2 regions of the Paenibacillus sepulcri genome follow, and region 2 is predicted to be linked to the other one. Evidence: riboswitches for the same ligand, from Rfam matches in the RefSeq annotation. Region 2 holds a riboswitch; the other holds the start of a gene.
The links. Region 2 has a riboswitch for cyclic di-AMP ahead of ACFOLF_RS11900 (APC family permease). Riboswitches for the same ligand answer to the same signal wherever they lie in the genome.
Positions count from the first base shown of each region.

Region 1: it holds a riboswitch for cyclic di-AMP, as region 2 does, so the genes downstream of both, ACFOLF_RS24280 (hypothetical protein) here and ACFOLF_RS11900 (APC family permease) in region 2, are expected to answer to the same signal.

Region 1 covers NZ_JBHRUP010000001.1:5,528,519-5,533,419, reverse strand. The annotation lists gene kdpA (potassium-transporting ATPase subunit KdpA) at 1-1,017, opposite strand, end outside; gene kdpF (K(+)-transporting ATPase subunit F) at 1,058-1,135, opposite strand; gene ACFOLF_RS24280 (hypothetical protein) at 1,256-1,666, opposite strand; cyclic di-AMP (ydaO/yuaA leader) riboswitch at 1,783-1,967, opposite strand; cyclic di-AMP (ydaO/yuaA leader) riboswitch at 2,060-2,257, opposite strand; cyclic di-AMP (ydaO/yuaA leader) riboswitch at 2,656-2,820, shown strand; gene ACFOLF_RS24275 (hypothetical protein) at 2,828-3,256, shown strand; partial or broken gene ACFOLF_RS24270 (YitT family protein) at 3,368-4,074, shown strand; gene ACFOLF_RS24265 (PAS domain S-box protein) at 4,339-4,782, shown strand.
Region 2 covers NZ_JBHRUP010000001.1:2,660,431-2,665,331, forward strand. The annotation lists gene ACFOLF_RS11900 (APC family permease) at 1-1,426, opposite strand, end outside; cyclic di-AMP (ydaO/yuaA leader) riboswitch at 1,562-1,722, opposite strand; gene ACFOLF_RS11905 (polysaccharide deacetylase family protein) at 1,933-2,853, opposite strand; gene ACFOLF_RS11910 (MFS transporter) at 2,877-4,157, opposite strand; gene ACFOLF_RS11915 (hypothetical protein) at 4,480-4,901, opposite strand, start outside.

The DNA of each region.
Region 1 (4,901 bases), 2.9 Mb from region 2:
AACCGCTGTGAACAGGGACGACTGGGCAATCCCGAAGCGTACTTCTTTACCTTCCATGCTGCCCTGTGAAGCATCAATGCCAAGCCCGTTCATGACAGGGTTCCCGCTTTTCTCAGCCGAATAGACGACAGAGAGGAATACAAGGAACAGGATCATCATGGCCGAGAAAATAACCCAGCCCTGCTTGTGGCTTTTTGCGAATCTGCCGTACATGAAAGGCAGCGCCGCAGCCAGCACCCACATCGACAAAATCTCGATGACATTCGTAAGTGGTCTCGGGTTCTCGAACGGATGCGCCGAGTTGACGCCGAAGAACCCGCCTCCGTTGGTGCCCAGATGCTTGATCGATTCCAATGAAGCTACAGGTCCGATTGCGATCTGCTGGGTCGCGCCTTCCAGAGTGGTTACGGACAAGGTAGGATCAAGCGTCTGCGGCACCTGCAGGGCGACCAGCACCAGGGTGACGATGATCGCCAGCGGGAAAAAGACCCGTGTGTGCGCTTTGACGAAGTCCTCGAAGAAGTTACCTACCGTTTTTCCTTTGCTTGTGATTCCTCTCACGAATGCGACTGCAACCGAGAAGCCGGTCGCCGCCGACGTGAACATCATCATCATGATGACCGCCATTTGCGTGAAATACGACAGCCCGCTTTCACCGCTGTAATGCTGCAGGTTCGTATTGGTCATAAAGCTGATTATCGTATTCATAATGAGCGTGGGCTCCATATCGCCGATTCCGTTCGGATTTAGCGGCAGCCCGCTCTGCACCCGAAGCAGCACATAGCTGATGGCTACGAATATGAAGTTGATGGTAACGAAGCTGATGGCGTACTTCTTCCAGCTCATCCCCGCCCTGTTCTTCAGCCCCATGATCATATAAATCACTTTCTCCACCGGACCGAACACCTTGTCTGTGCGGTTAGGTTCGTTCGAGAATACATGATACAAATAATTCCCGAGCGGTTTGGCGATCAGCATCAGAACGCCGATCACAATAATAATTTGCAATATGTCCATAGCCGTTCCTCCTTGGGGCTTAATCGACTCTCAAGCTCATTTAAAATTTCTCGGGATGAAGCAGGGCATACACCAGGTAGATCAGCAACGCGCCTGTAAAAATCAATACCAGCGTCATAAGCGTTCTCCCTCCGTCTCGTCGATCGATTTGTCGCACCAGACCAAGAATCCGGCGATAACAAGGAAAGAGGCGATCAAAGTCAAAATCATCCATACATCCAACATAACAGCACTCCCTTTATGGTTGATCATTCAGGCGGCTGAGCAAGAACCCGACATCTCCGGATTGCGTGCGCACAATATAGGCAGCCCCGAGCTTTTTATAAATAACCTCGGGATGCCATACCGTCGTAATAACGGTAATCTCCTGGCAGGACCAGTTGGCCATGAGCTGCAGATACTGACAGCTGAGCGGCAGGCTCGACTCAAAAATATAAACGCGTCCGATCGAAAATTGGGGAGCCGCTCCCGCTTTGCTGCGGGTCGTGTTCACTCGTATAATTTCATTAACGCCCAGTTCCCGCAGCAGCTTTTCTTCCCTCCTATTATTCGTGAGGGCGACCACAGGCTGCTGTTTGTAGAGCAGCAGCCGTACGAATTTTCTCCCTGCCTCAGTCGATGCAGCCACCAATATGGGCCGTTGTTCCATACTTTTCTCCTCCAAATTCAGGGAAGAAGGCAACAAAAAAGAAGCCTTAGGAAAAGAGTAACCTTTACCTGCGGCTTCTTTGACCATGACAAACGTCCTGATCGCTCGCGATAAGTGTTGCCTCTCCCGGTACGCTTACGAGGTTAGCTGTCGGATTCGGGCATGAGAGTAGCCCTACGCCCGGCATTTTGGAATGCCGGATGATTCACCCCGTGACCGTCGCCTTCGTCCCGATGGACGAGGACGGTCGTTGGTTCCCCCGTTACTGCAGCTGCTGCGCAATATTCAGCGAATGAAACAAATTCAAGATTTATACAAAAATCTATACAACAAAAAACCGCAGAGGCACGTGACGCTCTGCGGTCGAATTTAATCGATCACTTCGTTCACCATTCCTCTCTCCACCTGCGCTTACGAGGTTAGCTGTCGGATTCGGGCGGTGAGAGTCGCCCTACGCTGCATGAGTTTCATGACACTCCTGCAACGATTCACCCCTGCGCTGTACGATCCGACTCTCACATCGGATACCAACAACGCCTCTATGGTTCCCCCGCTTTCCACCCGAAGGCGGAAACTCAGCGATCAAAAAAATGGATATATGCTGTTAAGCACGATATGAATCATACTCCCAGCCGTACGGCGTGTAAAGCATGTCCAGAACAGCTATGGGCACAAATAACGCCGCTGGACATATTTTCAAGCGCTTTCAGAGGATCAATGCTTCTTTATGCTCTGTATATCGCGGTATTTCGCCGTTTTTCTTTATCTCCGCTTAAAATGAAACCAGGCCCTTCGGGAGCTTATATGAAGATTGGGGCAGCGTATTAGCAACATGAAGAGGGAACGAGTAATTGCGCAAAATGACTGGTTTTAGCCGCTTATTTTCACTTTAAATGAAAAATATGGCGTTATGAAGTGTTTAACAGGCTGCGGATCATTTTACAGAAGAAAAGGAACGGAATATGATAAATGGCAAGCCTGTTACGGCTATCATTTATTCGCTGAGTGCTTCCAAAGGAAGCAGCGGGGGAACCATGTGAGCGTCTGACACTTCTGGCGTTCAAGGGGTGAATCCGGATGCCTGACGGCTCTGGCAGGGCGGCTCTCTCGTCCGAATCCGACAGCTAACCTCGTAAGCGAAAAAAGGGAGAGAATTTAAAGATGTCTGTTCAAACCGTTGACCCACTGCCCAAAGCTGACCCGCTGCCTGAACCGGAACTCCGCCTGCAGATCGTTCAAGTCAAAAGGATGGAGCTGTTTATTGTGGCCCTCAATGAAAACAAAATGACCCGTTATCAGGTCATCCTGTTTCTGACCACAAACGCCGGACAAGCATGGAGCGATATGGTGCTGGAAAATTGGCAAAAGCCCGCGGACTGGATTACATGGTCCAACCGTTTCCGAGACATCATGGATTCCAGGGAGCCTCATAATCTCGCTTGGTTATTGCAGCATTACCATGAAGATACCATTCAAAGTGTACTGGTCTCCTCAGCTCTGGAGCAGTTGAAAAGCAATCCCGGTCATAATCAGTCAGCGACAAAAACCGTATTGTTTGACCGTGCATCTTCTTATATTAGTTTGTTCTAGCATTCAAACCTCTTTTTATATTGTAGGGAAGCCCGGAGAGTTTCTGTGCTCTTCGGGCTTATTTTCTATGCCCTATAGTCAGAGGATTCTTCCGGAGGTACTAAGATCGTGATGATCAACAAACAGGTGTTTCCCCTCAGACAGCTTGCCGCTATTATGCTGGGCGCGGCTATTTTCGCATTCGGCCTGCATTATTTATCATTCCCAACAAGCTGATGGAGGGGGGCTTACCGGGATCTCCCTCCTGCTGCTGTATGCTTTTTCGCTGCCCCCTTCGGTCACTACGTTGCTCATAAATATCCCGCTGCTGCTGCTCGGCTGGAGAAATATGAGGCATCGGCGAATGATCTTTACGATATACGGCACGCTTTCCTTATCGTTGTTCTTATGGTTGATGGAGTTTGTGATTGACCGTGGCTGGATTGTGCCGTTTGTCAATCCGGAGTATTATTTTCTCGTTACCTTATATGCCGGCTATGATCGGATTCGGGCTTGGCATCGTATTCAGATTTGCGAAACGACCGGCGGTATCGATATCATTGCTTTCGGAAGGGGCCTATGAAGCCAGAGCCTTTTCGAATATTACCCATAAAGGGCAAGCCGTTTGCGAAGCGATTACCCGGGAGTTGGAGCGGGGTTCGACTCTCATTCCCGCTAGAGGCGGTTTTTCTTTTGAACATAAAGAGCTCGTGCACTGCATTGTTTCCAGGCAGGAAATCGGGCGTTTGAAGGATGCTGTGAAAGAGGCCGATCCCCACGCGTTTATTATCATCAGCAATGTGCATGATGTTTTGGGACAAGGCTTCGAGCGGGAATAGCAGCATAAATAGCGTAAATAGCCAACCAGCTCTTGTTCCGCAACCTGATGATTTATGGAGCGGGGAGGCGTCATCCTGCCTTTCATCGGCATTAAAGTCATTGATCTCCTCTTGAATATCCTGTAGACAACATATAGAACTGGAGAACTTACGCATGCATAAAACCGAACACATACAAAATAACACAGCGGGAAAACTAATTTCACTTAAAATCGCGGTCGTTTATCTGCTCCTCGCCTGCTTGCTTCAATTAGGCCTCCCTGACTGTTTGGCGCAGCAGCCATTATCATAACGGCTTGCTCCCTCTATCTGCTGATTCAGCGCAATCTGGAGGCTGTCCGACGGTCAGACGCGGCACAATGGGCGCATGAAGAGATCAAAATCCGCTCCACGCTGGAAAGCATTCAAGACGGCTACTACGAGATGAACGAGTCCGGCCATTTTTCCTTTTTCAATCACGCGCTGGTCAAAATTCTGGGAGTTTCCGAAGTTGAATTGCATGAGAAGCGCTTCACCGATTTTATGAGCAAGGAAGATGCCCGGAAGACAAGCAAACGTACCAATGGGTGCATCATACAGGAACCGCGGTCCACTGCGTCGAATGGGATGTTATTCTCAAGGATGGTACCCGCAGGTCCGTTGAAGGCTCGATCGTACTTATACGAGAAGCGGCGGACGGGAGCCCTGTGGGCTATCGCGGAATTATAAGGGACATCATGGAGCAAAGATTCCGAGCGAATGCTGGAAGAGACTCGATCAATTCCCTGCTTTCGCAAAACCTGATCCAGGGGATAAGGTAAACCGGTGGAACAGCAGGAGGCCGCAGC
Region 2 (4,901 bases):
CGATGGTGCTTCCTTTAATAACCGGTTTGTCCGCTTCCATGTTGATCCGCAATTGATCCGCCGTATTGCGGTAATGCTTGTTGATGCTCAGAAAGATCCAGATCACAACAGGCAGGAAGAGAAAGACCATCCAGACATGGCCGAACTTGGTGAAGATAAAAATCAGCGTAATGACCAGAGTGGTGAGCATGCCAATTGTATTGATGACTAATTTTATGATCCAGTTGGCTGGCTTCAGCTTAATCCACCTCACCATCATCCCCAGCTGGGATAACGTAAAGGGAATAAAGACACCTACCGCATACAGGGGAATGAGGCTCTCCGTATCGCCATGGAAAAGCACCACGAGCAGAGCGGACAAGATGCCCAGAATGATAATGCCATTGGAAAAGCCGAGTCGGTCGCCGCGCACCATAAACACATTCGGCATATATTTATCTTTGGCCAGCATGAACGCCAGAAGGGGGAAGGCCGAGTAGGCTGTATTGGCCGCCAGAAACAGAATCAGGGCAGTGACTCCCTGGATGATATAATAAATCACGCCTCTGCCGAAGGTGGAATCGGCGATCTGGGAGACTACGGTTTCCTTCGGATTCGGCGTAATGCCGTACCAGTAGGCGAGAAGGCTGATTCCCACAAACATAGCGCCCAGAATGGCGCCCATCATGATCAATGTGGCGGCGGCATTGCGATTGGCTGGCTGCTTGAAGTTCGGTATGGCGTTGGACACCGCCTCCACGCCGGTGAGCGCGGAACAGCCGGAGCTGAAGGCCTTCAGAAGCAGGAAAAGACTGATATTCGATACTGCGGCGCCGATTTCCGGAGGATGCGCGTCAACGCCTCCGAGCGCATACTTGATGATTCCCGAAATAATGAGTGCGAAAATCGCGAAGACAAACAAATAAACGGGCATGGCAAGCACGGACGCGGATTCCGTAATTCCGCGCAGGCTGATAATGGTCAAGAACAAAATCATGATGAGTGCAATCAGTACGCGATGATCATGCAAGGACGGAAAAGCCGATGTAATGGCATCAGTCCCGGCGGATGTGCTGACGGCGACAGTAAGAATGTAATCGACAAGCAGCGAGCCTCCGGCCAGCAGTCCGGTGCGGACGCCCAGATTGTCCTTGGCTACTACATAAGCCCCGCCTCCGGCGGGATAAGCGAAGATCGTTTGCCTGTATGACAAAATCAGAATCAGGAGAAGACCCAGCACGGCAAGCGAGATGGGGATGGAATACCATACCGCCGCGAAGCCCGCAGCCATCAGAACGATCAGAATTTGCTCCGTCCCGTAAGCGACTGAAGAGAGCGCATCCGAGGACAATACCGCAAGCGCTTTAAGTTTGGTCAGCCTTTCCCCTTCAATTTCCGCACTTTTCATTGGACGTCCGATTAATAACCGTTTGAATCTGCCTACCACTGTGACTTCCCCTTTTAGCTGCATTTTGTTGTGAAGCAAATGATCCTATCCCTTATTTCAAGCATAAAAAAAGCCGCAGAAAGTTAGGAGCTTTCCGCGGCTTTATCCATAATTGAACATGGTTAAAACAACGATAATTCCTCTTCCGTACGCTTACGAGGTTAGCTGTCGGATTCGGGCGCGAGAGTCGCCCTACACCTTGGCTTGCGCCAGGTGATTCACCCCTGAGACCAGATCAACTGCATCTGCCTCCATGGTTCCCCCGTTTCTGTTTCAGAACTCAGCGATTAAGGATTTCTATGAAATTGAAACTCTTTTCCGCGACTTGCTGCTTCACTTACTGAATATTACTCCTTCACTTATTTGTTGTACAGCAACGGAAACTGGAGAATATTTTAGCTCATTACCCTATATAGCGATATAAACGCTTACATAGATCCTATCCTCTTCCTATCAACCTTTTTCGCAGGATATCTTCATTTATGACCTATTATGTTTCCTACCCATTATTTTTGTCTGGTCATAAGCGATCTCAACAGCACAGCCGCGGATTTGAGCCTTGGCTTTTTTCTGTACTTGCGCACATCATCGTAAGTCGCCAGGGCAACCTTGGCATCCCTCAGCGCATAAGCGAAATCATCCCCCTGCATCAGCTTGTATTCCCATACCCGCTTCTCCCAGGATGGAACAAGGGCGCTCATATGCTCGTCCTCGGCTGCCGGATGAATATAAGTCTCGCAGATTCCCTCGGGAAGATCGTAGAGCTTTGCCAGCATCATTTGCTTGAAGCTCTCATAGGTTTCCCCTTCTTCCACGCCATACGTATGGCTCAGCAGATAATCCGGTATCGGCACGCCGAGCGTATCCGCAAGATGGACCACCTTGCGCAGTGCCTGCTCCGCCCCCGGAATGGACGCCAGAAACTTGTCCCGGGGATCGATCCAGCGGAACAGACGGAATGGCAGGCCGCGCCGGGAGCACTGCCACAGCACCTGCGGCAGATAGCTTCTGCCTGTCGCCAGCCCATAGAGACTTCCCATATGATTATCCGCATGGGAGACCGTCAGACCCGCCTGCTTCACCGCCTGGAACTGTGCCTGCATTTCCCGTACAACCGCCTTCGGATCGGACTGCCGCTCGAAAGCTTCGATGGTGGCGTGCATGCGCCCGTCCGGGCCCTCCAGCGACGGATCGCCGGTCAGGCTTTTCCAGGGCAAAGCGGCAATCTCGCTTGTTAGCGTCAGATGCAGCCCGATATTCGCAGCCTTCTGCTTACGGCACCACGCTGCCGCCTGCTCAAAGGCCGAAGCAGGCGGCATAATCGTTGCCGATGATACCTTCCGCTCCTCCAGCAAATACATAATAGCTTGATTGGCGGCCTCGCTCTGCCCAAAATCATCCGCATTCAAAATTAAATATTTCTCCATCTGCCGCACCTCCAATACTTTATTCAATCCTGACTTTTCGGAAATGGCTTCAGAAAAAACGAGAGAATCAAGGAAACGCTCAGTAAACAAAATGGGACAACACAGACCAGGACGCGAAAGGTCAAATCAGGATTCGGTCCGGGTTCGTCGCCGCTTACATAGCCAAAGAGCATGCCGATGGTCCAGAACGCCAAGGCCGAGATCAGACCGCTGGAGCGGGTGATGAATCCGCTGACGGCCGTATACACGCCTTCCCTGCGCTGGCCGGTTCTGGCCGTATCCAGATCGATGATGCGGCTGTTCAGCACAGGCGGAGTAACCAGATACCCAGCCAGTCCGAAGCCGACAATAATCCCGAATACAATCCCGCTGGCAAGTCCCTGACCGAACCACAGCGGTATGACGGACAAGGCATAAACAGCGAGAGAAACCCTCCAGCCGTTATGGGAACCAAGCTTGTTAACGATCCAGTACCAGACGACCACAAGGGGAATAACCGATACAAATATCGATGCCAACAGCAGGGAAACCTGGGATTCGGGAATGCGGAGCGTATATTTGGCGTAAAAAGGGATCATCGAGCTGAGCAGCCCGTTCACCGTCTGGGCGAACGAATTGGCAATGTTGAATATCCAGAACTCCTTGTTCTTCAACGTCTCGCGGAAGGATTCGATCAAACCAAGCCTGGGCTCGGAAACTTCCGTTTTCCCTTCCTGCACGCTCATCACGCACAAGAGCATGAATATCCCGAAAACCACGGCATAGATAAGCGCCATATAGCCAAAGCCGAAGGCCTCGAATACGAGAGGCGTAAGCGCCGATCCGATAAGGATTGCCACAATCTGAAAGCCCTGCTGGATTGCCGAAGCCTTGGCCCGCAATCGGCTGCCCCGGAACAGCTCCGGGAAGAGAGCGCCGTAATTCACCCAGAGAATCGTAGCAACCCCTTCATAGAGAATAAGCGAAACGAGGAACCAAAGGAAGAGGTTCATATTCCCCAATCCCTGCGGCACAGCGAAAACCATGACAAATGAAGCCATAAAAAAAGGAATGGCCGAATAAATCCAGGGCTTGCGCCGGCCGAAACGCGTTCTGGTGCGATCCGACAGATAGCCGGCTATCGGCTGATTCACCGCGTCCCATATTAAATAGATGGTCCGGGCCAGCGTAGCAAGCCCCACTCCAAGACCCAGCTTTTCTACATAAAAATAGCTGTAAAAAGAATTGAAGGCCTGGCTTGGAATCATCAAAGCAAACATGCCAAGCGCATACGTGAATGGAGAATTAAGCCATTTTCTGTTCATCCCAAACCTGCCCCTGTTATCAATATATGAATTTCCATTCTGGAAACTTCTGTTATATTCATTCTCTTAGCGGGTTTGGTATTCCTTCTGAACGGCTGAGATTACGTGACAGGCATGCAGGCAATAAACGAAGCAAGGATGAGGCCCGGATTGCTCAAGAAATCCATCCAGCCCACAGGAAGAAACAGCTGTCGCGGTTCTTTTGGCGGCGCAGTTCGCTTCTTCCATTAGACCTTATATATACTTACAGGAGAGAAACTTATATATGCTATAAGGTAAATAAAAGCGCCCGGATTGCTCCAGGCGCTTCATTACTGTTTACTTACTCGGCTGTCTTAAGCTTGTTAGGTTCAGGAGCCTCTGAACTAGTGCCGTGCTCCTGCTTCTCATGTTTATCCTTGCAGCGCTCGCGGATTTCCTGGCGGAGCTGCCTGGCGTCCTTGCCTTCCGTGGCAATGCCCAGCTTCTTGGCAAATGCCTGCAGCTTCGCCAGATGCTTCGCCTTCTGTTCCGTCTCAAACCGTTTCCACTTGGCTTCGTCCGCCTTGCGGGCAGCTTTGAGCTCCTCGCGCAGCTGATCGGCATCCTTGCCTGCGGTCTCAATACCAAAATACCGGGCGGCTTCGGTCAGCCTTCTCATCCGGTGCTTCTCTCGGTCACTCTCGCTGTATTTCCGGTGATCATGACCGTTGCTCCACTGCTCGTTTTTCCCGTTTTGCTCCTGCGAAGAGGAAGTGCTGAGCG